DNA from 2 places in the Paraclostridium sp. genome. Region 1 is predicted to be linked to the other one. Evidence: a T-box and tRNA genes for the amino acid it is inferred to sense, from the RefSeq annotation. Region 1 holds a T-box; the other holds one or more tRNA genes.
The links. The T-box of region 1 lies ahead of metG (methionine--tRNA ligase). A T-box ahead of a tRNA ligase gene usually reads a tRNA of that ligase, here a tRNA-Met.
Positions count from the first base shown of each region.

Region 2: it has a tRNA-Met gene. The T-box ahead of metG (methionine--tRNA ligase) is inferred to sense a tRNA for this amino acid. The anticodon was not compared.

Region 1 is NZ_JBOFKN010000039.1:14,247-30,023, reverse strand. It holds gene ACRCYC_RS03360 (transporter substrate-binding domain-containing protein) at 1-50, shown strand, start outside; gene ACRCYC_RS03355 (amino acid ABC transporter permease) at 70-801, shown strand; gene ACRCYC_RS03350 (amino acid ABC transporter ATP-binding protein) at 804-1,526, shown strand; T-box leader at 1,655-1,886, shown strand; gene metG (methionine--tRNA ligase) at 1,884-3,884, shown strand; gene ACRCYC_RS03340 (TatD family hydrolase) at 3,897-4,667, shown strand; gene rnmV (ribonuclease M5) at 4,824-5,357, shown strand; gene rsmA (16S rRNA (adenine(1518)-N(6)/adenine(1519)-N(6))-dimethyltransferase RsmA) at 5,393-6,259, shown strand; gene ACRCYC_RS03325 (hypothetical protein) at 6,332-7,444, shown strand; gene ACRCYC_RS03320 (M20/M25/M40 family metallo-hydrolase) at 7,544-8,659, shown strand; gene ACRCYC_RS03315 (cation diffusion facilitator family transporter) at 8,846-9,742, shown strand; gene ACRCYC_RS03310 (hypothetical protein) at 9,854-10,648, shown strand; gene murC (UDP-N-acetylmuramate--L-alanine ligase) at 10,687-12,039, opposite strand; gene purR (pur operon repressor) at 12,262-13,146, shown strand; gene spoVG (septation regulator SpoVG) at 13,316-13,594, shown strand; gene glmU (bifunctional UDP-N-acetylglucosamine diphosphorylase/glucosamine-1-phosphate N-acetyltransferase GlmU) at 13,802-15,169, shown strand; gene ACRCYC_RS03285 (ribose-phosphate diphosphokinase) at 15,267-15,777, shown strand, end outside.
Region 2 is NZ_JBOFKN010000127.1:1,634-13,151, reverse strand. It holds gene ACRCYC_RS08865 (hypothetical protein) at 1-147, opposite strand, end outside; gene ACRCYC_RS08860 (pentapeptide repeat-containing protein) at 186-842, opposite strand; tRNA gene ACRCYC_RS08855 (tRNA-Met) at 923-998, opposite strand; gene ACRCYC_RS08850 (hypothetical protein) at 1,085-1,417, opposite strand; tRNA gene ACRCYC_RS08845 (tRNA-Met) at 1,535-1,610, opposite strand; gene ACRCYC_RS08840 (YwbE family protein) at 1,688-1,882, opposite strand; gene ACRCYC_RS08835 (patatin-like phospholipase family protein) at 2,017-2,937, shown strand; gene ACRCYC_RS08830 (SbcC/MukB-like Walker B domain-containing protein) at 3,020-6,145, opposite strand; gene ACRCYC_RS08825 (exonuclease SbcCD subunit D) at 6,145-7,347, opposite strand; gene ACRCYC_RS08820 (sensor domain-containing diguanylate cyclase) at 7,480-8,724, opposite strand; gene ACRCYC_RS08815 (acyl-CoA dehydratase activase-related protein) at 8,849-11,518, opposite strand, start outside.

The sequences.
Region 1 (15,777 bases):
AAAATAAAATAAATGAATTTGTTGAAAAAGCTACTAAACTAGCTCAATAAATATTGGGAGGAATATATTATGGATTTTACATTTTTAAGTGATTATTCACAGTTTTTTATAGATGGAACGAAAATAACTATAGGTATATCTTTATGTACTTTAGTATTAGGGTTTATAGTAGGTGTGGTAGTGTGTTTAGCTAGAATATCAAGAAATAAAATAGTAAGTTTTTTAGGAACTATATATATAGAATTTTTGAGAGGCACTCCACTTTTAGTCCAAATATATATAATTTATTTTGGTTTTCCAACTATAGGTATAAATTTTCCTGACTTAGGTCCAATACCATCGGAATATATATCGGCTATAGTTGCTCTTTCAATAAACTCAAGTGCATATATAGCAGAAATATTGAGATCTGGAATACAATCTATAGATAAAGGTCAAATGGAAGCTAGTCGTTCATTAGGACTAGACTATTCGATGAGCATGAGATTAGTAATAGTTCCACAAGCATTAAAAAATGTGCTTCCAGCACTTGCTAATGAATTTATAGTTTTAGTAAAAGAATCATCAATAGTATCAGTAATAGGAATACAGGACTTAATGTACAGTGCGGATATAGTAAAAGGAAATACTTATTTAGCATTTGAACCATTATTAGTAGCAGCTATGATATATTTTGTACTTACATTCACTTTATCTAAACTAGTAGGTTTATTTGAACTGAAATTACAAAATAGAGATGTGAGAGAAAAAAGCATTGTAAGTAAAATTTTAAAAACTAGTAATGCAGCTCAGGAGGTATAGTTATGATAAAAATAAAAAACATAAAGAAAAAATTTGGTAAAAATGAAGTTTTAAAAGACATAAATTTAAATATAGCTAAAGGTGAGATTGTAGCTATATTAGGACCAAGTGGTTCAGGTAAAAGTACTTTACTAAGATGTTTAAATTTATTAGAAGAACCAAATGGTGGAGAGATAATATTTAATGAAGAAAATATATTAAGTAAAAAGTGCAATATAAATGAAGTAAGACAAAATATAGGAATGGTGTTTCAAAACTTTAATTTATTTCCTAATATGACTGTACTTGAAAATATAATAGTAGCACCTATGAAGGTTAAAAAAATAAATAAACAAGAAGCTATAGTTCAAGCTCTTGAATTGCTTGATAGAGTTGGACTTTTAGATAAACAAAATTCTTATCCATCACAACTTTCAGGAGGTCAAAAGCAAAGAATAGCTATAGCTAGAGCTTTAGCAATGAAGCCTGATGTGATGTTATTTGATGAACCAACATCAGCACTGGACCCGGAAATGGTAAAAGAAGTTTTAGATGTAATGAAAGAACTTGCAAAAGAAGGTATGACCATGGCCGTTGTAACTCATGAAATGGGATTTGCTAAAGAAGTTGCAAATAAGGTAGTTTTTATGGATGAAGGATATATATTAGAAGAAGGAAAACCAAAGGAAATATTTGATAATCCTAAGCATACAAGAACTAAACAATTTTTAGATAAAGTTATATAAAAGCAAGTTATATAGCAAATATAGATTGACATAATGTAGTAAATTTAATAAAATTAAGTTTAATAAACTAATAAAAATATTCATTAAAATAATGAATATAAGATAATATTTATGTGAATTATAATAATATGTAGGCTAAGAAAAGATGAGTAAATAATAATTTTTTCCACAGAGAGCTAGATAAGGTGAAAGCTAGCGTTAAAAGAGTTATTGAATATGGTCTTGGAGCTATTTTATCTGAGTAATAGATAAATTCTATTTTTAAGATAAAACGATTGGACCCGTTAATGTCTTCTAAGATATCTGCAACATTGTTGTAGATAATTAGGGTGGTACCGCGAATATAACCTCGCCCCTATGTATATCATAGGTGGCGAGTTTTTTATTTATAGAGAATATACAAATTTTGAGGAGGAAATATATATGACAAAACCAAGTTTTTACGTTACAACTCCTATATACTACCCAAGTGGGAACTTACATATAGGACATACTTACACAACTGTTGCAGCAGATGCTATAGCTAGATTTAAGCGTTTCTGTGGATATGATGTGAAGTTCTTAACAGGAACTGATGAGCATGGAGAAAAAATACAAAAGACTGCAAAAGAGAAAGGTATGACAGAAATAGAATACCTTGACGGAATGATAGCAGATATACAAAAACTATGGAAGACTATGGACATATCTTATGATGACTTTATAAGAACAACTCAAGATAGACATGAAGTTATAATCCAAAAGATATTTACTAAGTTATATGAGCAAGGAGATATATACAAAGGAGCTTACGAAGGAAGATACTGTACTCCATGTGAAAGTTTCTGGACAGAGTCTCAATTATTAGAAGGAAACAAATGTCCTGATTGTGGAAGAGATACTTATATAGCTAAAGAAGAAGCATATTTCTTTAAGTTATCAAAGTATGAAGATAAATTAAGAGAATTATTTGCAGATCCTAATTTCTGTTTCCCGGTATCGAGAAAAAATGAAATGGTTGCAAACTTCTTAGATAAAGGATTAGAAGATTTATGTGTAACTAGAACTACATTTGATTGGGGTATAAAAGTTCCTTTTGATGAAAAACACGTTATATATGTTTGGGTAGATGCTTTATGCAACTATATAACAGCTTTAGGATACATGAGTGAAGATGATTCTGATTATAAAAAATACTGGCCAGCCAATGTTCATATAGTTGGGAAAGAAATAATGAGATTCCATACAATAATATGGCCAGCTATACTTATGGCTTTAGGTGAAGAAATGCCTGCACAAGTATACGGACATGGATGGATACTATTTGATAATGATAAGATGAGTAAATCAAAAGGTAATATAGTATATCCTGAGCAAATGATAGAAAGATATGGAGTAGATGCTCTTAAATACTTCTTATTAAGAGAATTTGCATTTGGTCAAGATGGAAATTATACTCATAAAAACTTTGTAACAAGACTTAATTCAGATTTAGCTAATGATTTAGGTAACTTAGTAAGTAGAACAGTTGCAATGGTTGAAAAATATAATGGTGGGATAATACCAATGCCAAAAGTAAACACTGAATTTGATTCAAGTTTAAAAGAAACTGCTAAAATTTCAGTAGAAAACTTTGAAATAGAAATGAATAAATTACAATTTAACGAAGCTTTAGAATCTGCATGGAAATTAATAAGAAGAACTAATAAATATATAGATGAAACTATGCCTTGGGCCTTAGCTAAAGATGAATCTAAAAAAGATGAATTAGATGCAGTACTATATAACTTATGTGAATCTATAAGAATAGTAGCAACACTTATAAATCCAGTAATGAATGATACTGCTAAGAAAATATACACTCAATTAGGTATAACTGATGAGAATTTAATGACTTGGGAAAGTACTAAGACTTTTGGTTTAATAAAAGAAAATACAAAAGTAGAAAAAGGAAATGCATTATTCCCAAGATTAGATATAGAAAAAGAGGTAGAAGAATTGAACGAATTATTTGCTGAAAAGAAAGAAGAAGTAGAAGCTCCACTAGATCACAAAGAAGAAATATCTATAGATGATTTAGATAAGATAGAACTTAGAATAGGTAAAATAGTAAAATGCGAGAAGCATCCAAAAGCTGATAGATTATTAGTATCACAAGTTAAGATAGGGCCAGAAACAAGACAAATAGTATCTGGAATAGCTAAGTGGTATAAGCCAGAAGATTTAATAGGAAAAGAAGTTACAGTAGTATGCAACTTAAAGCCTGTAAAATTAAGAGGTGTTGAATCTCAAGGTATGATATTAGCGGCAGGAGATAACGGCGACGATTTAGTATTACCATTAACAGAAGGTGCTAAAGACGGCTCTGAAGTTAGATAAGGAGATGACAATATGTTATTTGACTCACATGCACATTTAAATGATGAGAGATTTGATGAAGATAGAGAAGAACTAATTAACTCGCTAAAAGCTAAAGGTGTAGACTTAGTAGTAAACCCTGGAGCTTGTATAGAAACATCTAAAAGTAGTGTTGAATTAGCTAATAAACATGATTTTATATATGCAGCAGTTGGTGTACATCCTCATGATGTAGGCGAAATGACTGAAGATGATATAGAAACTTTAAAAAAACTAGCTATAGAAAATGATAAAGTAAAAGCTATAGGTGAAATAGGATTAGATTATTATTATGATAATTCTCCTAGAGAAATTCAAAAGCAGTGGTTTAAGAGACAAATAGAACTGGCTAATGAATTAAAGTTACCTATAATAATCCATGATAGAGATGCTCATGGGGATACATTTGAAATAATAAAAAACACTAAAAATCCTGAAATAGGATGTGTTCTTCATTGTTACAGTGGAAATGTTGAACTAGCTAGAGAGTATGTAAAAATGGGATGCTATATATCTATACCAGGTACAGTAACATTTAAAAACAATAAGAAAACTAGAGAAGTAGCTAAGGAAATACCTTTAGAGTATTTACTTATAGAAACTGATTCTCCGTATATGGCTCCAGAGCCACATAGAGGAAAAAGAAATGATCCTTCTTTAGTTCAATTTGTGGCTGATAAGATAGCTCAGGAAAAAGGAATTTCATATGAGCAAGTTTGTGAAGCTACAAAAGAAAATGCAAAGAAATTTTTCAATATAAAGTAATATAAATAATGGGGCTTTCTCAAAATAGAGATAAGCCCCTATTTTGTGCAGGATGTACTTTATTTTAGCTATAACTGAATTTGTAGCCTTGATAAAATTTAGTATAAAGCTTAAAATATAAAGATATTAAGTAAAATGAGCGAAAAAGGTGATTATATGATAAAGGAAATAATAGTAGTAGAAGGAAGAGACGATGTAACGGCTGTAAAAAGAGCATTAGATGCTGAACTTATAACTACAGGTGGATTTGGATTTCCAAAGGGAGTTATGGAAAGAATAAAATCAGCACAAGAAAGAAGAGGGGTTATAATATTTACTGACCCAGATTTTGCAGGTGAAAAAATAAGAAAGAAAATAGCTGCAGAAGTTCCAGGATGTAAGCATGCATTTTTACCAAGAGAAGAAGCTAAGAAAAATGGAGATATAGGTATAGAAAATGCTACTCCAGAAAGTATAAGAAGAGCACTTGAGAAAGTAAGAACTGAAAACACAGATAAGAGAGATGAATTCGGACAAGTAGACTTAATAAGAAATGGACTTATAGGAAATGAAGATGCTTCTCATAGAAGAGATAAGTTAGGCATGATTTTAGGTATAGGTTATGGAAATGCAAAACAGTTTTTAAATAGATTAAACAATTACGGAGTTAGTAGAGAAGAATTTGAAAAGTCTTTAGAAACTTTACAATAAAAATCGACAATACAAAATAATAAAGGAGCTAGAATATGGATAGACTTTCGTCACATAGAAAAACCAAAGAAGTAGTAGATAAGCACGGATTTAAATTCTCTAAATCATTAGGTCAAAACTTTTTAATAGATGATAATGTAATAGATAGAATATTAGAAGGAGCAAGACTTACTGAGGGAGATAAAATAATAGAAGTAGGACCAGGAATAGGAACTCTTACTCGTGAGATGGGAAAAGTAGCTGATAAAGTCGTTGCTATAGAAATAGATAAAACTTTGATACCTATACTTAAAGATACTTTAGATGAATTTGAAAATGTAGAGGTAATAAATAAAGATATATTAAGAGTAGATGTAGAAGAATTAGTAGAAGAGAAGTTAAGTGGAGGGCCAGTGAAATTAGTAGCAAACCTTCCGTATTATATAACTACTCCTATAGTTATGAAATTTTTAGAAGAAGACATTCCAGTAACTGACATAGTAGTTATGGTACAAAAAGAAGTTGCAGATAGAATGAATGCAGTTCCTGGAACTAAGGATTACGGTGCATTATCAGTAGCAGTGCAATACTATTGTGACACAGAAATAGTAGCAAAAGCTCCAAGACATATGTTTATACCTCAACCTAATGTTGATTCAACAGTTATAGGTCTTCATGTAAGAGAAGAAAAAAAATACAAAGTAGACAGTGAAGAAATGTTCTTTAAAACTGTTAAAGCTGGTTTCGGGCAAAGAAGAAAAACTTTATTAAATGCTTTAGGAACACTAGGTTTTTTAACTAAAGATGAAATAAGAGAAGTGTTAAATGAAGCTAATATAGATGAAAAAAGAAGAGGAGAAACTCTTTCAATAGAAGAGTTTGCAAACCTTGCAAATGTTGTAAATAAAAAAAGTACCTTCTAAATAGAAGGTACTTTTTTGCATGTCCAAACATATACTGTTTAGAGGGATTTATATTTTATAGGGGGGATAACTTTGAGTACTAAAAAGAAATATAAAAGAGATTATATAATTTTAGAAGCTAAGGACATGAACTTTAGATATAAAGATAGAGTACTACCAAAAGCATTTGCAAAAGTAGAAGTTACAGAAGAAAAATCTGTAGTTGCTTTATATGTAGAAAATCTTAAATATGTTAGAGATGGATATAAAGTTGTAGCGATATTAGATGACTATAATACTTCTGATTTAGGGCGTATTGTATTAAGCGAGCAAGGTAAAGGGGAATTTTCATTAAATTTAGAAGAAAATAGCATAAATATAAAGGCTATAGCATTGGTGTGTGAAAGAAGTGTGCCATTAATTGGATTTAAGGGGAGCAAAATAGACAATTATGAGGAAATAATATTTACATCAGATGAAGAGTACGTAGAATATGAAGAAATAGAAGATGATGAAGAATATGTGTACGAAGAAGTAGAATATATAGATGTTGAAGATTCCGATGAATATGAATATGAGTATGAATATTTAGAGTATGTAGAAATGGATGAAAATGAAAGTAGCGATAGCATAGAGTATGATTATGAAGAAGATGAAACTCGTGAAACATCAGATAGACAAATAAATGAAAAATCGAAATCAAAAACAAATAAATCAAAATCAAAATCAAATATAGAAATAGAACAAATAGAAGAGGATATAAATCATAAAGAAGCAGAAATTAATACTTCAAGAAATTTATTAATGCCTAGACAAATAAAGAAAGGTTTAAAAATGTTTAAAGAGGTTAAGCCATTTGTAAGAGAGAGTATAGACAATACTAGATGGTGGAAAATAGAAATAACTCCGATGACTATGTGTGGTTACACAATGCCTTATTTAGGGTATATAAATACTTTGAACTATACTATGTATAGTGATATAGTTCTTCAATCATATAGATATAGACATTATTTATTTGGAGTTCAATATGACGAATACAACAAGCGTAAAAACTATATGTATGCTATTCCAGGAAATAAAGATGAACAGCCAGATCAAGGTCATACAGGATTTAATATGTATAAACCTTGTGATGATAGAAATGATAAACTTGGATATTGGGTATGTTTTGTAGATTCTAGAACTAGAAAAATATTAAAGTAAATAGTAAGAGAAATCTGATAATAGCGTTTTCTCTTGAAAAAACTTACAATATAATTTACAATATATTTATGTGATACAAACTAAGGAGGAGATTTGAAAATGATAAATAAACAAAGATTAATAGATGAATTCATAGAATTAGTGAAAATAGATAGTCCTTCATCTAAAGAAGGTAACGTAGCAAAGGTATTAGTAGAAAAATTAGAAACTATAGGATGCGAAGTTTGTATAGATGAAGCTGGTGTTAAAGCTGGTGGGGAAACAGGAAATGTAATAGCTAAATTAAAAGGAAATAGAGAAGGTAAAACAGTATTATTCAGTTCTCACATGGATACAGTTAGCCCAGGAGAAGGAATAAAACCTATAATAGATGAAGCAACAGGAATAATAAAAAGTGATGGAACTACAGTTTTAGGTTCAGATGATAAAGCTGGTATAGCAGCTATATTAGAATCTTTAAGAGTTATACAAGAAAACAAAATAGATCATGCTGATATAGAAGTAGTATTCTCTATATGGGAAGAAGGCGGATTATTTGGAGCTCAATATTTAGACTACTCTAAAATAAATGCAGATTATGCATTTGTATTAGATAGTGGCGGATCTCCAGGAGAAATAATAACAAAAGCACCAGCTCAAGATAAAATAGAGATAACTATAAAAGGTAAACCAGCTCATGCAGGATTACAACCAGAAAACGGAGTAAGTGCTATAATGGTTGCTTCTAAAGCTATAGAAAATATGAAGTTACTTAGAATCGACGAAGAAACTACTGCAAATATAGGTGTTATTAATGGTGGAATAGCTACAAATATAGTTATGCCAGAACTAGAAATAGTTGCAGAAGCTAGAAGTTTAGAAGAAGGAAAATTAGATGCTCAAACTAACCACATGGTAGAAGAGTTCAAAAAAGCAGGAGAAGCTATGGGAGCTGAAGTAATAGCTAAAGTAACTAGAGCATATGCACCATTTAAGATAGCTGATGATACAGATATAGTAGATCTTGCTAAAAAAGCATTTGCTAACATAGGAATAGACGGATACACTGCTTCAACTGGTGGTGGAAGTGATACTAACGTATTAAATGGAAATGGATTAAAAGCTGTAAACTTAGGAATAGGAATGAAAAATGCTCATACATTAGAAGAGTATATAGCTATAGAAGATATAATAAATTCTTCAAGAGCTGTATTAGAAATAATTAAAGAAGCATAATTAAATATATGATATAATTAAAATTCGCCCAACATTTGTTGGGTGATTTTTAATTTTAGGAATAAATGATAATTAGTATTGAATTATAATTATAATTTATTGCATTTAAGTATAAGTTTAAGAATGTTTAAGAATGAATAAAAATGGATACTAAAATAAAAGATATAAATATAAGGAGGTAATATAGTGGAGACAAGGTATGATGAAGCTAACAAGGTAACTATAACATCTATAATATGGAATGTGATACTAACTGTTATAAAAATATTTGCAGGGGTAGTAGGTAAATCTAATGCAATGATAGCTGATGGACTACATTCTGCATCAGATATAATAAGTTCCGTAGGTGTTTTAATAGGTAACAAAATTGCAAATGCACCAAATGATAAAAATCACAATTATGGACATGAAAAAGCAGAAACTTTGGTATCATTTTTACTATCAATATTATTAATAGTAGTATCTTTAAAAATTGGATTTGATGCACTAGATTCTCTATTTAACTTAAATAAAGTTCAAGTGCCAACAATACTGCCATTAATAGTATCTGTTATATCAATAGCAATAAAGGAATATCAATATAGAATAACTATAAAAGTAGCAAATAAAATAAATTCACCATCATTAAAAGCGGATGCATGGCATCATAGATCTGATTCGCTTTCATCTATTGCAGCATTTATAGGTATAGGCGGAGCAATATTAGGTTTCAAAGCATTAGATCCAATTGCATCGATAGTAGTTGCTTTATTTGTAGCTAAAGTAGGCTTTGATATACTTAAAGACTCAGCTAATGAGTTAATGGATTATTCAATTGATGAAGATCAAGAAAATCAAATAATTGAAATAGCAGAAAATACAAATGGAGTAATAAATTTAGGCGAAATTAGAACTAGAAAACATGGAGCAACAGCTTATGTAGATTTAACAATATGCGTTAATAAAGATTTAAGTGTGTATGAGGGTCATGAGATAGCGACAAAATTAGAGAAACATATAATAAATGACATGCAATTTGTAAAAGGAATAACAGTCCATGTAGAACCTTGTATAAATTGCCCAGGAAATTCTTGTAGAAAATAATAAAATACTATAATAATTTAGAAAAATAGCACTATGATTCAATTGTAGTGCTTTTTAGTTTAGATATTTTATAGTATAATAAAAGCGTTAACTAGATATGGGGGGGCTTTTATGGCAAAGAAAAGAAAAGTAAAAAAAAGCATGGTAATACTTATAGGAGTAATAGCATTCTTTATAGTATATGCAGGTACATATATCCATTTTTCCAAAGAACAAGAGTCTGATCAGCCTATTAAAGTAGAAGATACAAGTACAAAAGATGATTCAAGACCGTTATTATCTCAACTTAAAACTAATGATACAGTATATATTTCTGATGAAAATTTGCAGGATGTAAGAATAGATCAAGAATATTGGGAGCAAATAAAATTTTTCTCTACAAAATTTAAAGAAGTAAGAAAGCCAAGTAGCTATGATGGTACTTATGAAGGATATTTAGATAATGGGATAAGATTTTCTACTGATTTAGATTATTTTAGAATATATACGGTAAGTAGAGAAGAGTTTTACAAAATACCTGTATCAGAAAAGAAGGCATTTGATAAATTATTACAGGAAAGTATATATACATCTATAGATTCTGTCAAAAAATATAAAACATGGGACAGTGTCGAAATAATATATGGTGATCAGGTTAAGAAACCATGGAGATGGAGTTATGATGATTTAGCATATAAGATATCAGTAAAAAGATTGGTTGGAAAAATACAACCAGAAAAAAGCAAAGAAAGAAGTCCATACAACTTTACTATAAAAATAAAGGGAGATGGATACTCTATAAATCTTGAGACAATGGGAAAAGACTATGTTAAAGTAACTTCAGATAAAGCTACGGCATATTATGAAGTTCATGAAGGTTTATTTGAATATTTAAGAGATGATATATTTAAAATTGAAAAAAAATAATAAAAAACTAGGTTTATTTAAACCTAGTTTTTTTGTTTCTACATTTCAAGTAGCATTTCTCCGATTTTATATACAGTACCAGCACCTGCAGTTATAACTAAGTCATCTTCTGAAACATTTTCAGATAGATATTTAGCTATATCTTCAAATTCGCTTAAGTACATTACGTCAACATTATTTTGGTACAATCTGTCAACTAGATCTTTAGAATGAATATCTCCAGGATCTTTTTCACGAGCTGCATATATATCAGTTATTATAACTTTATCAGCTGCATAAAAAGCATCAGAGAATTCGTTTAATAATGATTTAGTTCTTGTATAAGTATGTGGTTGGAATATACACCATAATTTATTTTTCTTTATTTTTTTAGCTGCAGATAAAGTAGCTTTTAACTCTGTTGGATGATGAGCATAGTCATCAACAACTAGAGCGTTGTTATATTTACCTTTAACTTCGAATCTTCTACCTACACCACCATATAAAGCAATATTCTTTCTTATAGTCTCTAATTCTACACCAGAAACTAAAGCAGCTAATATTGCTCCTGTAGCATTGTATATATTGTGTATACCAGGAACTGCAAGTTTAAATTCACCTAAATTGATTCCGTTGTATAATATACTAAAAATTCCATGACCATCAGCATTGAATGTAACATTTTTGATTAAAGCGTTGTTTCCTTCACTTTGACCATATTTTATAACAGTAGCTTTTATCTCATGTAATATATCTTTAGTATTTTCGTCATCTCCATTTATTATGAAATAACCATCATAAGGTAATAATTTACCAAACTTATTGAAAGAAGCTTTTATTTCATCTATACCAGAGAAATAATCTAAGTGATCTTCTTCTATATTTAAAACAACAGATATCTTAGGGTTGAAACTTAAAAAGCTATCAACATACTCACAAGCTTCAGTTATAAAGTTTTGAGATTTTCCTATTTTAACATTACCGCCTATTATACTTAGATTTCCCCCAACAAGTATAGTAGGATCAAGTTCTGCATATTCAAAAATAGCAGATAACATTGAAGTTGTAGATGTTTTTCCATGAGTACCAGAAACAGCTATAGAGTTTTGGTATTCTCTCATTATTTGACCTAAGAATGCAGCTCTATTCATTGTTAATTTATTTTTCTCTCTAGCAGCTATTAACTCTTCGTTTTCAGACTTAACAGCAGCAGTATAAACTACCATATCTATATCATCAGTTATATGCTCTTTTTTGTGCCCAACATATACTGTTGCTCCTTGAGCACGAAGACTATCTAATAAATTAGAGTCTGAAGAATCTGAACCATAAACGTTATAACCTTTATTTAAACATATCTTGGCTAAGGCACTCATACTAATACCACCAACGCCTATAAAGAATATATTCATAGTGAAACCACCTTTCTGTTAAATTAAAAGTTCTACAATAAGAACTATATTTATGCTATAATAGTATAATGTTCAATATTTTAAGCAAACTAAAATTGTAAAATATTTATATACATTAATATATTAAATTTCAAATAAAACATAACAAATATTATAACATAATGATAAAAATTATGCATTAATAAGTTTAAATACACAGGGTTCAAGTTTAGGAGGTATTTTATGAAGTTTAAAAGAACGGAACGTATAGGTGCGATAGTTAAAATACTATCAGATAATCCTAATAAAATATTTACATTGAGCTATTTTACATCTAAGTTTAATTCGGCGAAATCTACAATAAGCGAAGATTTAATAGTAGTTAAAAATGTATTTGAAAAACTAGAGTTAGGACAAGTAATAACGATATCAGGAGCGGCTGGTGGAGTTAAATACATACCAAAAACATCTAAATCAGAAAATGAAGAGTTTTTATTAGAGTTATGTGAAGACATAAAAGACCAATCTAGAGTACTTTCTGGAGGATTTTTATACTTAATAGATTTAATATATGATCCAAGAATAGCATCTAAAATAGGGAAAATATTTGCATCAAATATAGATTATTCAGAAGCTGACTATGTTGTTACTATGGAGACTAAAGGAATACCTATGGCTCTTATGACAGCTAAGGCTATGAATTTACCTTTAGTTATAATAAGAAAAGATACTAAGGTATCAGAAGGACCTACACTTAGCATGACGTATGTAAGTGGAAGGAATTCTAAGGTTGAAAGCATGAGTTTACCAAGAAAAGCAGTTAAGCCTGGTAGTAAAGTTATATTAATAGATGACTTTATGAGAGGTGGGGGGACTATAAAAGGTATGATGCAACTTATGCATGAATTTGGGGCTGAAGTTATAGGAAAGGGAGTATTTATATCTACGACTAATCCTACTGAGAAAATGGTTGAAGACTACATATCATTAATACAGATAGATGTAATTAATAATGAAGTGGTTACAGTTGAACCGAATCTTCAAACATTCAGAGAAGAATATTGGGCTACTGAAGTTATCGATGAAATTGAAGAAGAGATAAGCGAAATCGACAATTCAGTAGAATAAGACAGGTTTTGAGGGTAAAATTCTATCAAATGAAAAAAATATAAAAAAATAATGAAAAATTTCTAAAATAATAGAGGAAATTTAAAAAGATGATAGAATTTATATAATATAAAAGATTTAATAACTTTTTAATTAACTTTGTCAAAAACAAAAGGGGGATATTAGGAAAATGAAAATTACTGACGTTAGAGTGAGAAAATTAACTGATGAGGGGAAAATGAAGTGTATAGTTTCATTAACTTTCAATAATTTATTTGTGGTACATGATATAAAGGTTATAGAGGGTCATAATGGTTTATTCATAGCTATGCCAAGCAGAAAAATAGGAGAAGGAAACTTTAGAGACATAGCTCATCCTATAAATGCAGAAATGAGACAAATGTTAGAAGATGAAGTATTAAAAGCTTACCATGAAGCAGTATCTCAATTAGAAGTAGCTGCTGAGTAATAAAACAGAACTAAAAATATAATATGTTTTATAATATATTTCTTAAAGAGCCGAATTTTAGGCTCTTTTTTATTGGAATGATATGTACTTTTTCAAACAAAAATGGTATATTAGTTATTAGAATTAAGAAGTTGTATACAAAATAAAGCGATAACAGATCATATATAGATTGATTAATAATCAAAAAACTTGAAATGGAGTGGGTTTATGAATTTTAAGGCTATAATCCTGGCAGCAGGAAAAGGAACAAGAATGAAGTCAAGTTTACCAAAAGTAGTACATAAAGTATGTGGGAAAGAAATGGTAAATCATGTTATAAACGTATCTAAAAAATCAGGGGTTAGTGAAATAGTTGCAATATTAGGTCACGGAAGTGAAGTAGTTGAAGGTGTTTTACCAGAAGAAACTAAATTAGCTATGCAGACTGAACAATTAGGAACAGGACATGCTGTTATGATGGCTGATGAACATATAACAGAAAATGACACAATAGTTGTACTATGTGGAGATACTCCTTTAGTAAATGCAGATACATTAGAAAACTTATTTAAATACCATTTAGATAATGGATATCACGCTACTGTTTTAACAACAAAAGTAGAGAACCCAAATGGATATGGAAGAATAATAAGAGACGCTAATGAAGATTTATTAAAAATAGTAGAGCAAAAAGATGCTAATGAAGAAGAAAAATTAGTAAATGAAATAAATTCAGGAATATACTGCTTCAATGGAAAAAGTTTAAAAGAAGCGCTTGCTAACATAAATAATGATAATGCTCAAGGTGAGTACTATTTAACTGATACAATAGAGATAATGAGAACTAATTCATTAAAAGTTGGTGCATATAATGGAGCAACAATAGAAGAACTTATGGGTGTAAACTCAAGAGTTGAGTTAGCTAAAGCAGAAGAAATAATGAGAAAAAAAATAAACACTATGCACATGATAAATGGTGTAACAATAATAGATGTGAATAGCACATATATCGAAGCAGATGTACAAATAGGTAATGATACTATAGTATATCCTGGTGCTATGTTAAAAGGAAATACAGTTATAGGAAGTAACTGTGTTATAGGTATGAATTCATGTATATCAAATTCAATAATAGGTGATGCTACAGATGTGGAAAACTCTACTATAATAGATAGTAAAGTAGGAAGCAACACTACAGTTGGACCATATGCATATTTAAGACCTAAGAGTAATATAGGAAATCATGTTAAAATAGGTGATTTTGTAGAAGTTAAAAATGCAACTATAGAAGATAATTCTAAAGCATCTCATTTATCTTATATAGGAGATGCACATGTAGGTAAGAATGTTAATATAGGGTGTGGAACAGTATTTGTAAACTATGATGGTAAAAACAAATTTAAATCAGTAGTAAAAGATGGAGCTTTTATAGGATCTAACTCAAACTTAGTTGCACCAGTTACAGTAGAAGAAAATGGATATATTGCAACGGGTTCTACAATAACTGATGATGTTCCAGCAGGTGCATTGGCAGTTGCTAGACAGAGACAGGTAATAAAAGAAGGTTGGGTAGAGAAGAAGAATTTAAAAAAATAATTGATAAATTTAACTAGGCTATAACGTGGGTATAGTCCAGACTATACTTGCGTTTAAAATAAAATATTTTCTTTAACAAAATTTTCGGGAGGTAATTATGAATACTAGCGGAAGCGAAATTAAAATACTTGCAGGAAATGCATCAAAAGAATTAGCTCAAAAAGTAGCTGATTATATAGGTGTACCAATGGCTCAATGTGAAGTTGGAACATTTAGCGATGGAGAAATATCTGTAAACATAAGTGAAACAGTAAGAGGATGTGATGTCTTCGTAATACAATCAACTAATAGTCCAGTAAATGATAATTTAATGGAATTATTAATAATGATAGATGCATTAAGAAGAGCATCTGCAGGTAGAGTAACTGCTGTTATACCGTACTATGGATACGCAAGACAAGACAGAAAGGCTAAGGCTAGAGATCCAATTACTGCTAAGTTAGTTGCAAACTTAATAACTGCAGCAGGAGCAGACAGAGTTTTAACAATGGATTTACATGCTGCTCAAATACAAGGATATTTTGATATACCATTAGATCATTTACAAGGCGGAAGAATATTAGCAGATTACTTTAATACTAAGAGTATAGAAGATTTAGTAGTAGTTT
Region 2 (11,518 bases), on a different contig from region 1:
TTCATAATAGTCTAATATTTTCACTTCATCTCCGCATTTTAAAGATATAGTTTTAGTGTTAGTTTCACTTCCATCAATATGAGCTTTAAGTCTTCTATTTTTTGCTACATATGCAATATCATTTATATCGAATTCTCTTTTTATCATAATTTCTCCTTACGTGTGTATACACTTCATTGTATTTATTATAAAAGACCTTTAGCCTTATATGTTTGTAAAGTTTTTATTATATAACTTAAAGTACAAAAATCCTTATCCATTCTTTCAGCTATAAGATTTAATCCATCTACTAATTGCTTTTCTTTAAAATTTTCTAAAAGTATCATAACACTTATAGTATTGATAGTTCCATCTTTAGTGTCTAATGCTCTTGATTTTTTCACATATTCATTTTGCATAGCTAACTTTAGTGAATTTTCAAGTCTCTCACTTATTTCGATTTGAGGCATCTTATCAAATATTTTTACCTCTGATTCTTTTATATTCATATTTACAGCCTTGCTTATATCAGTTTCTAAGAACACAGTATTTATAAATTCTGCACCCGCAAAATCTACACCTTCTAAATTAACTGAATCAAATAATGTATTTTCAAATTTAACTTTTTTAAATTTACTTCTTTTTAAGTTACTTCCTATTATTTCCGCACTTTTAAAGCTACATCCGTAGAAATTACAAGATTTAAAATGAGCGCCTCTTAAACTTGTATAGTTAAAATTTGATCCTGAAAAATCACTGTTGTAACAATTGCTTCGTTTTAAATCTTGATACATAAAGTTTTTATCTAATTTCTGTATCTTATTATATTTAAGTCCTGTATCTACTTTTTTAACTTTTGCCATATTATCCTCCGTAAATATATCTTATATTAAAAAAACTCTTATACCAAAAGATATAAGAGTTTGTAATTCATACTTATAATTGGTTGCGGGAGCAGGACTCGAACCTGCGACCTTTGGGTTATGAGCCCAACGAGCTGCCAACTGCTCCACCCCGCGATGTTGTTTTCTCTACTTCTATATAATATCACAATACATATATTATAACAACCCTATTATAAGTATTTACTTTTTTATTTAAATTATTAAGCTAAATCTATTTCTAATCCTTCTTCATTTACATACCAATCATTTACTTTATACTCATTGTATAAACTTCCAACATCTGCTTTAACATATAATCTTAACTCTAAGTCTTTGTGTTTTTCATAAAACTTCTTACTTCCCTCTAAATCCGTTACACATAAATAAGCTTTATCATTTTTATAATCCACGTTATTTGCGACACTGTTTTTGCTGACTCTAGAACTTTCATTTAAAATTACTCTTATTTCATTATCTATTACTTTATACCACTTTGCATATCTTTTAGCTAATGTTATATCTTCTTTTTTAATTCCTCTTTTTACTAGTTTCAACTTGATCACTCCCTATAGTTTATATCTATAGTTTTTTAATCTATAGATTGATTATAAATGTTAATAAAAAAACTCCTATACCTGAAGATATAAGAGCCTATAATCCATGCTTATAATTGGTTGCGGGAGCAGGACTCGAACCTGCGACCTTTGGGTTATGAGCCCAACGAGCTGCCAACTGCTCCATCCCGCGATGTTGTTTTCTCTATCTACATATAATGATAACATATTAAGTAAATTATAGCAAGCTTATTGAATTTTATTTACGTATTATGATTTTATTTCTTTTACCCTTCCAACAATTCCACTTTCAAGCATCACCTTGATCCCATGTGGATGATTTTTAGAATTAGTAAGAATTCTACTAACTTCGCCTTCTGTCAACTTTCCACTACGTTGATCTTGTTTTTGAACAACTAATACCTTACTTCCTATTTTTATGTTATTTCTATTATTTCCATCCATAAATGTTCTCCTTCCATACTTACCACTGTCTACCATAGTATAACACTGAAAATAGTATAACACACACTATTTTTTATTTTTTTTCATACTATGGTAAAGTAATAAAAAATTTACTATCGGTGGTGAATTTAGTCATGAAAGCAAATTTAGTGTGCAAAGGTGGAGGAATTAAAGGTATAGCTTTAGTAGGTGCCATAGCTTGTCTAGAAAATGAAGGTTATGAATGGGAAAACTTAGCTGGAACTTCTGCTGGTGCTATTGTAGCTTCTCTATTGGCAGTAGGATATACTTCAAATGAAATTAAAGATATATTATACAATATAGATTATATCAGCTTTAAAGACAAGAACAAACTTCAATCAATACCTTTAATTGGAGATTTTTTAAGTATTTTTATCCATAAAGGAATTCACTCTGGAAATGCTATTGAAAATTTTTTACACGATAAATTTATTGAAAAAAACAAAACAAAGTTTAAAGATATTTCAATTAATGGAAAAAGTAAGCTTAAAATGATTGCTGCAGATGTTACAAGAAAAAAGTTACTTATTTTACCTGATGATTTAACCGACTATGGTATAGATCCTATGAACTTTGAAATTTCAAAAGCAGTTAGAATGAGTCTCAGTATTCCCCTTTACTACTATCCAGTTAAAATTGAACATGATAATAATTGTTGTTTTATAGTTGATGGAGGATTATTAAGCAATTTTCCAATCTGGATATTTGATAATGATGAAAGTTGTGATTTATGTAGTTTACCTACATTCGGTCTGAATTTATTAGGTAGCGAAATTGATGGATTAAATGAATGTCCTAATACTTTATCTTACTTGTTAAGTGTAGTTCAAACTTCTCTACGTACAAATGAAGATGTTTATTTTAAAGAAAAAGATAAGGTAAGGATTATAAATATACCTACATTAAATGTTTCAACAACTGATTTTGACATTACTAAAAATTGTATGACTAGTCTTTATATGTCTGGTTATGACTCTGCTCAAATATTTTTAAATGAATGGAATTTTGAAAATTATGTTTTAAAATACTTATAAATCATTTAAAATAAGCTACAAAACAAAAAGGTCTCTATCAAATTGATTAGATTCAGACCTTTTTGTTTTTATATTTTTAAACTTATAATATATTAAATTCAGCCTTACTTCCTTTTGAAGTCGCTACTACCTCCAATTTAGCATCAATTCTTTCTTTAAGTTCTTCAACATGAGATATTATACCAACTAGTCTTCCACCTCTTTGAAGCTCCAATAAACTATCAATCGCATTATCTAAAGATTGTGGATCTAGGGTTCCAAATCCTTCATCTACGAACATAGTTTCAAGAGATACCCCTCCAGCGTTAGATTGAACTACATCTGAAAGCCCTAGCGCTAAAGATAATGAAGCTTTAAAACTTTCACCACCTGATAATGAACTTACATCCCTAGAACTATCTGTATAGTTATCATATATTTCAAGTTCTAGACCTTTTTGTCCTGCACCTTTACTTTTACTCTTCTTTCTAATTAATGAGAATCTATCTCCCGTCATTTTTTCAAGTCTTATATTTGCGGCTTCTATTATGTCTTCAAAGTATGAAGCTAATATATATCTTTCAAATGATATATATGGAGACTTTCTACCATTAGCTAAATCTGATAACTCTCCAACTACTCTATACTCTTCTTCTATTGCTTTAAACTTAATATTAAGAGCTTCTACATTTTTAAGTACTAATTTATTATTTTCTAATATAGAATATAATTCTCTTAACTTAACTTCTAGCTCTTGTTTTATTATTTGAAGCCTTTTTATTTCTTCACATATATTTGTTACTTCAATAAATTCTAAGTCTTTAGTTTTATTATTTATATCTTCTTTCTTAGATTTAAATAAAGTTAACTTAGAATTGTATGATTCAACTTGTTTTTCTAATTCTTCTATTAAATTAATGTTTAACTTAGCTTCTTGGTAAGTATCCATATCCTTAAACCCTAACTTATTCATAGAAGTTTTAAACTCTAATTCTATTTTTTCTATACTAAATTTTAATTCATCTATAGACTTATTTATTTCTTGAGACTTTGAAATTTCGCCTTCTAGTCTTATTGAATTATTTTCACTCTCTTCTCTTAGTTTGTTTAAGTTACTTATACTATCACTTAAATCCTTCGTTTTTACATCTATTAAACCTTTAAGTATTTTAACATCTGATATTTCTTGTGGAATTTCTTTTTTATATTCTTCTATCTTGGTGCTAATTTGAGTTACTTCCTTTAGATATTCTTTTTCATTTTCTTCTAAAGCATTTAACGCTTTTTCATTTTCTATAATATTATTATCTATAGATATATTTTTACTTATTATAGAATCTTTTAAAACTAACTTTTCTTTAATTTTTAAAAGCTCTTTATTTAAATTATCAATTATATCTTTTAATTCAAGGCCTTTAGCTTTGACTATATTTCCTGTACTATTAGAATAGATTTTATCTATATTTAAAGTCTCTGAGAACTTAGCTAAACTATTATTTACTATTTCAAAATAATTTTTCGAATCAGCATTTAATTTAGTTAGTTCATTTATCCTTAAATTATTTTCTTTTTCAATTTCCTCTAGTTTCTCTTTTGCTAATTTTAATTCTTCCTTTGTTGGTACTTTTAAATCCTTTCTTATTGTTGCAGGATTTGGATGATTAGTAGATCCACATACAGGACAAGGAGTATTAGTTTTTAAATTACTTGCAAGTATACCTGCTTGCTCTTTTTTGTACAAATTATCCATATCATCATAGTTTTTCTTGATAATTTTATAGTCCTTTTCAAACTCCTCATATTCTTTGCTTAAGTTATAGTGATTAATTCTGCTTTTTTCATAACTAGCTATAGACATAAATAATTCTCTAGTTTCTTGAATAATCTTTGTTTTATTTGATATATCATTTTCTATCTCTACTTTTTTAGTTTCTAAAGCAGCTATTTCTTTTAAAGTATTATCATTTTCTAATTTTTCTTTTTTAAGTTTTTCAGTAAATTCTTTATTGCTTATTATTTGCGCATTAACTTCTTTAACTTTTTCACCTTGATTTAATACTTGATTTTTTAAGTTATCGAACTCTGAGATCTTAGGTTCTATACTTTTTAGATTTTCAATTTCTAACTTAAGTTTATCTCTTTCTGGTTCTTTATCTTCTTCTATTTTTAATTTTGATTTAGCTATATCACAAACTTTTTTTAAGTTTTCAATGCTTATTAAACTATTATTATAATCTTTTTGTCTTTCTTCTAATTTATTATTATTTTCTATAAGCTTATCTTCTATATAATTAACTTCCTTAGCATTTTTAAAGTTAATTATATTTTTCTTTTTAGCTTCAAAACCATCCTGTTGACTTAAAAGTTCTTCAAGAGTTTTTACTACTTCTTCTTTCTCATTTAACAGTTTATTATTATTTTCTATAATTAATTTTTCTTTATTTATAGCCTCTAATTTACTAGAAAGATTTTTATCTTCTTCATTTAAAACCTTATAATTTTCATTCTCTTTTTCTATAAGTTCTTTTAATTTTTCTATTACAATAGGAAAATCGACATATTCTCCAAGAACTATATCATGCTCCCCTTTTATATTTTTTAAATTGGTTTGCATCTCATCTCTGCTTTTATTTCTATTCTTACTTAAAGTTATAGCTTTTTCTTTAAGTTCCATTTGAATTTTTTCAAAATCATAAGTATTAAATATTTTTCTGAAAATGCCTTCTCTTTCTAAAGAATCAGCTAGTAGTAATTTTTTAAATTCTCCTTGTGGAAGCATTACGATTTGTTTAAACTGATCCCTGGTTATACCTAATACCTCTATTAACTTATTAGTAACATTAGTAACCTTTGTAATTACTTTTCCATCTGGTAGTGTAAGTGTTGCATCTGCGCTTTTTTCTGTATATCCTTCGCCCCTAGCTTTCTTTTTTTTCTGCTTTGGAACTCTATTTACAAGATATCTTTCTCCTTTTAGATCAAACTCTAATTCTACAAAAGTTTCTACATCATCATCCGCAAAATGACTTCTCAGTGAATCTGTTTCTCTCGATTCTCCACTAGCTTCTCCATATAGCGCATAACTTATAGCATCAAATATAGTAGTTTTTCCCGCTCCTGTTTTTCCTGATATAACAAATATATTTCTTCCGTTTAGTTCTTCAAAGTCTATAACTTGCTTATCTGCATAAGGTCCAAAAGCACTTATAGTTAATTTTATCGGTCTCATTATCTCACCTCCCTTTTTAAGACTTCATTTATAGTATTCATCAAAACATCTTCTTTTTCTTTTGTATAATCTCCATTACCTAAGTCTTCGTAAAACTCTTTGAATAATTCTAACTTACTTTTTCTTTTGTATTCTCCCTTTGCTGAGGTTTTATCTTCACTGAAATCTTTTTTTCGTTCTCTAGTTATTAACATAGTATTTGGATAAACTGACCTTAATTTTTCCATAGGGTTCATTAACTCTCCGTCATCAGTTAATATAGCTTGTATGTAATCATCTTTACCTTCTTCTAGGTTCCTAGCTTCATCTACCAAATCTTCTATATTTCCTTTTATTACTCTTAAATCTCTAAGTGGTTTCAAGATTTTAAAATCTATATTTATATTTTTATCTTCATCTGTATCTAGCACATATACACCCTTTTTTTGATTTACTTCAGAGAAAGAGTATTTTAAAAGCGAACCTGAATATTTCATTTCTTCTCTTCCTATTTTTTGTCTACCATGTAAATGGCCTAAAGCTACATAGTCAAAGTCAGAGAAGATATTTCCATCTATTAAATCTGTTCCTCCTATTGATAACGGTCTTTCAGATTCTGAGATTTCAAGATTTGCTACTTCATATTTATTTTCAGCACAATTTATTGCTTCTTCTCTTTTGAGAGTAACATAACCATGACCTACTAGGATATTAATCTCCTCTGGATTAAGATTTTCTTTTATTTTTTCTATTACTGCTACCATAGCATCATTGTGACTTCTTATAACTTTATTATCTAATAGTTTTTTTGTTAATGCAGGATCTTTATATGGCACTAAATAAAAGTTTATATTTGTATCATATTCTTTTATAGATACATGTTTATAAATTTCATCATCTCTTCCAGCTATGTACAATCCTTGCTTTTCTAGTATTTCGCTACCAAAACTTAATCGCTCTCCACCATCATGATTACCTGATATAGCTAGTACTTTTATTTTTTTATCTATTATTAGATCACTTAAAGTTTTATTTAATAGCTCTACAGCTTCTACTGGCGGAATAGATCTATCATAAATATCACCTGCTATTATAATGGCATGTGGATTTTCTTCTTCTATTAAGTTTGTCAATTTATTTAAAATGAATTTTTGATCTTCTATCATAGAAAATTCATTTACTATTTTGCCTATGTGCCAATCACTTGTGTGAATAATTTTCATAAATTGTCCTCCTTGTTATATATATATATTGATTATATCATAAAAAGCCCTCATTTTTGCTGAGGGCTTTTTATGATATAATCTAAATACTTTTGAGTATAAATGTATCTATAAGTTTTATTGAAATATTTACTATTTTGGATAAAGTGAAGACATTCGAGTGCTATTGCTGGTTAATATCTTATCTCTATATAACATATATTCAGCTTCTTTTAATATATCATCTACACCTTTTCCATCATCTATTTTAGTACTTATGCCTAAAGATATGCTTATTGGTAATTGTTCGTTATTTGACTGTTTGCACTTATGTACTATTTTTTCACAAACAATTTCCGCTAATTTATAATCGGTATTAGGTAAAAGAATAATAAACTCATCTCCACCCCACCTAAATACAATATCTTCATCTCTACAACTCAAGTTTAAAATCCGAGCTATTTGAATTATCAATTTATCTCCTTCTAGGTGCCCTAGAGTATCATTAACTAGTTTTAATCCATTCACATCACCCATTATTAAACTTAAAGGATAATATATTTTATTGTCTAACTTTTTTATTTGTTCTTCAAAATAAGCCCTATTATATAAGCCAGTTAACTTATCTGTATAACTCATGATAGTTAACTTTTTTTCTAGTTCTTTTCTATCCGTCATATCTCTAGATATCCCAACGACTCCCCATACTTCTCCATCTTCATTTATTAGTGGTTTTTTTATGCCTTCTGCATATACCAACTTATTTTCTTTGTTTAAAAGTTCAACCTTAGTATATTGAGTCTTTTTATTTTTTATAATTTCTTTATCACTTTCCATAAAAGATTGTGCAACCTCTTTACTTTTGTGTATTTCTATATCTGTTTTTCCAATAACTTCTGATTTTTCTTTTCCAAAAAAATCTTCAAAAAAAGCCTTATTCCCACCTATATATTTACTTTCCTTATCTTTATAAAAAATCATGTCAGGTATAGTATTTATTATAGTCTCTAATAAAGTGTTTTGCTTAATTATATTTTCTTCATATTTTTTTGTCTCTGTTATATCTTTTACTATTCCTGAAACAGCCACTACATTTTCACTGTCATCTAATATTGGAGTTAAATAAGCTTTTGTGATTTTATTATTAATTTCAGCTTCAAATACCATAGCTTTTTTGCTCTCCACTACATGTTTATGATTTTGATCATATTTTTCATATCTACCAACTGGAAATATATCCTTATTTACTTTTCCAATAATATCTTCCTTACTTAACTTTTCATCTATATATACTTCTTTAAATTTTTTATTTATACTTAAAAACACCCCATCATTTGATTTTATCCACATAGGATATGGTAGTGTATCGAAGACTACTTCAATTAAATTATCAATCATTTTCACGCCTACTTCCTTTAAATTTCAACCATAATATAATTATATACTAATTCAAAATAAATTTTTATATTATAAATTATATAATTTAAAAAGTAAAATATTATATCTGTTTTTATTTTAAATTTCACTTTAAATTTTTAAACGAAGTTGATAACATTAATTTTATTCTATTTAATTGATTAACCTCACTGGCTCCTGGATCATAGTCAATAGGAACAATATTAGTATTAGGGTAAACTCTTTTGAGTTCTTTTATTACACCTTTTCCTGTAATATGATTAGGTAAACAAGCAAAAGGTTGCATGCATATAATATTTTTAACATTACTTTCAATGAGTTCCATCATTTCAGCGGTTAAAAGCCACCCTTCCCCTGCTTGATTTCCAAGCGAAATAATATTTGAAGCAATTTTACCTAACTCCTCAATTTTTTTTGGACTACTAAATCTCTTACTTTCTTCAAGTGCTTTAATATAATGCTTTTGGTATATAGATATAGCACTTATAGTTAATTTCCCTCCTAATTTTTTGTATTTTTTATCTAAATAGTTATCAGCTTTATAATATGTATTAAATGCACAACTTAAAAAGAAGTTTATAAGTTCTGGAACAACAGCTTCTGCACCTTCTTTTTCTACTATGTCCACAATATTGTTATTAGCTAATGGATGAAACTTAACTAAAATTTCTCCCACTATACCAACTTTTGGTTTTTTCTCTTCTGTTATAGATAACTCATCAAAATCTTTAACTATATTGTATATATTTTCTTTAAATTTAGTTAAACTTCCTTTTTCTAAGCTTTTTTTGCAAATTTCCAGATGTTTTTTATAAAGTTTATTAGCACTGCCTTTTTCTGTTTCGTAAGGTCTTACTCTATATAAAACTTTCATAAGTAAATCGCCATAAATAGCAGCCATCAAAACTTTATTTATAAGACTTAAAGAGAATACACTGTATAAATTGCTTTTTTCATCTCCATTTACAGATAATGACAATACCGGTATATTTCCATATCCTGCATCGCTTAATCCTTTTCTTAAAAATCCAATATAATTAGTTGCCCTACAAACTCCACCTGTCTGAGTTATTGCTACAGACGTTTTGCTTAAATCATATCTACCACTTTTAAGAGCTTTAATTATTTGTCCTATAACAATTATAGCCGGATAGCAAGCGTCATTATTTACATATTTTAAACCTTCTTCAACAGCCCCTTCATATTCTTTAAGCAATACCATGTTATATCCGCAAGACTTCACACTATGTTCTACTAAATCAAAATGGATAGGAGCCATTTGAGGCACTAAAATATTGTAATTTTCTTTTATTGATTTACTCAAACTACTTTTTACATATGTTTTTTTTATTTTCAAACCCTCAATATTATTATTTTCTCTTTCTTGGATAGCAGCTTTTAAAGACCTCAATCTTATTTTAGCTGCACCTAAGTTGTTTCCTTCGTCAATTTTTATGCATGTATAAATTTTACCTTCACTAGTTAAAATTTCTTGAACTTGATCAGTAGTAACTGAATCTAGCCCACATCCAAATGAATTTAATTGTACAATAGACAAATCACTTCTAGACCCTACAAAACTTGCTGCTCTGTATAATCTTGAGTGATAGGCCCACTGATCAACAACTCTTAAAGATTTATCTATTTCACCCAAATGACACACACTATCTTCTGTAAAAACAGCCATACCCAAAGAGTTTATAAGATTGGGTATACCATGGTTTATTTCAGGATCAATATGATATGGCCTACCAGCTAAAACAATACCTTTAATATTATTTTTTTCAATATATTTTAATTTAGTCTCACCCATATTTTGTATATCTCTTTTAAACTTTTCATACTCAGTAAATCCAAGTTCCACACTTTTACTTATTTCTTCTTTACTTATTTCAATAAACTCATCGTCATAACTTTTAATTTTGTTTAATTCTTCATATAATTTTTTCTTTAGAGCATTTTTATTATCCATCGGTAAAAATGGATTTATGAAATTAATATTATTTTCTTTTATTTGTGAAATATTATTTTTAATAACTTCTGGATAAGACATAACAATAGGACAATTAAAATGGTTATCAACATTTTCAAATTCTTTGTGTTCCTGTCTTATACATGGATAAAATATATTTTTAATACCTTTTTCAATTAAATCATTTATATGACCATGCACCATCTTAGCTGGATAACAAACAGATTCTGAAGCAATCGAATCCATTCCCTTTTCATATAAATCTTTTGAAGATCGGCTAGATAGTACTACTTTAAATCCTAAATTTGTAAATATTGTATGCCATAGTGGATAATCTTCATACATATTCAAAACTCTAGGTATTCCTATTTCTTTTCTTTTTGATTGATTTATTTCTAAACTTTCGTAATTAAATACTCTTTTATATTTATAATCAAATAAATTAATATTTTTATTTTCAGACCTCTGTAAACCTATTCCTCGTTCGCATCTATTTCCTGATATAAATCTATCTGATTTTCCAAAACTATTTATAGTTAATAAACAGTTATTCGAACACCTTCCACATCTAGTAGTAGTTATTTCTAAATGTATTGAATTGATTCCATCTTTGTCTAAAAGAGATGTTTTATATCCTTTATTATACTTTTCTTTTGCAATAATGCTAGCTCCAAATGCCCCCATTATTCCAGCAATATTAGGTCTTATAACTTCTCGATCTGTCAAAATTTCAAACACTCTTAATACCGCATCATTATAAAAAGTTCCACCTTGAACTACATGGAATTTACCTATGTCTTCTTT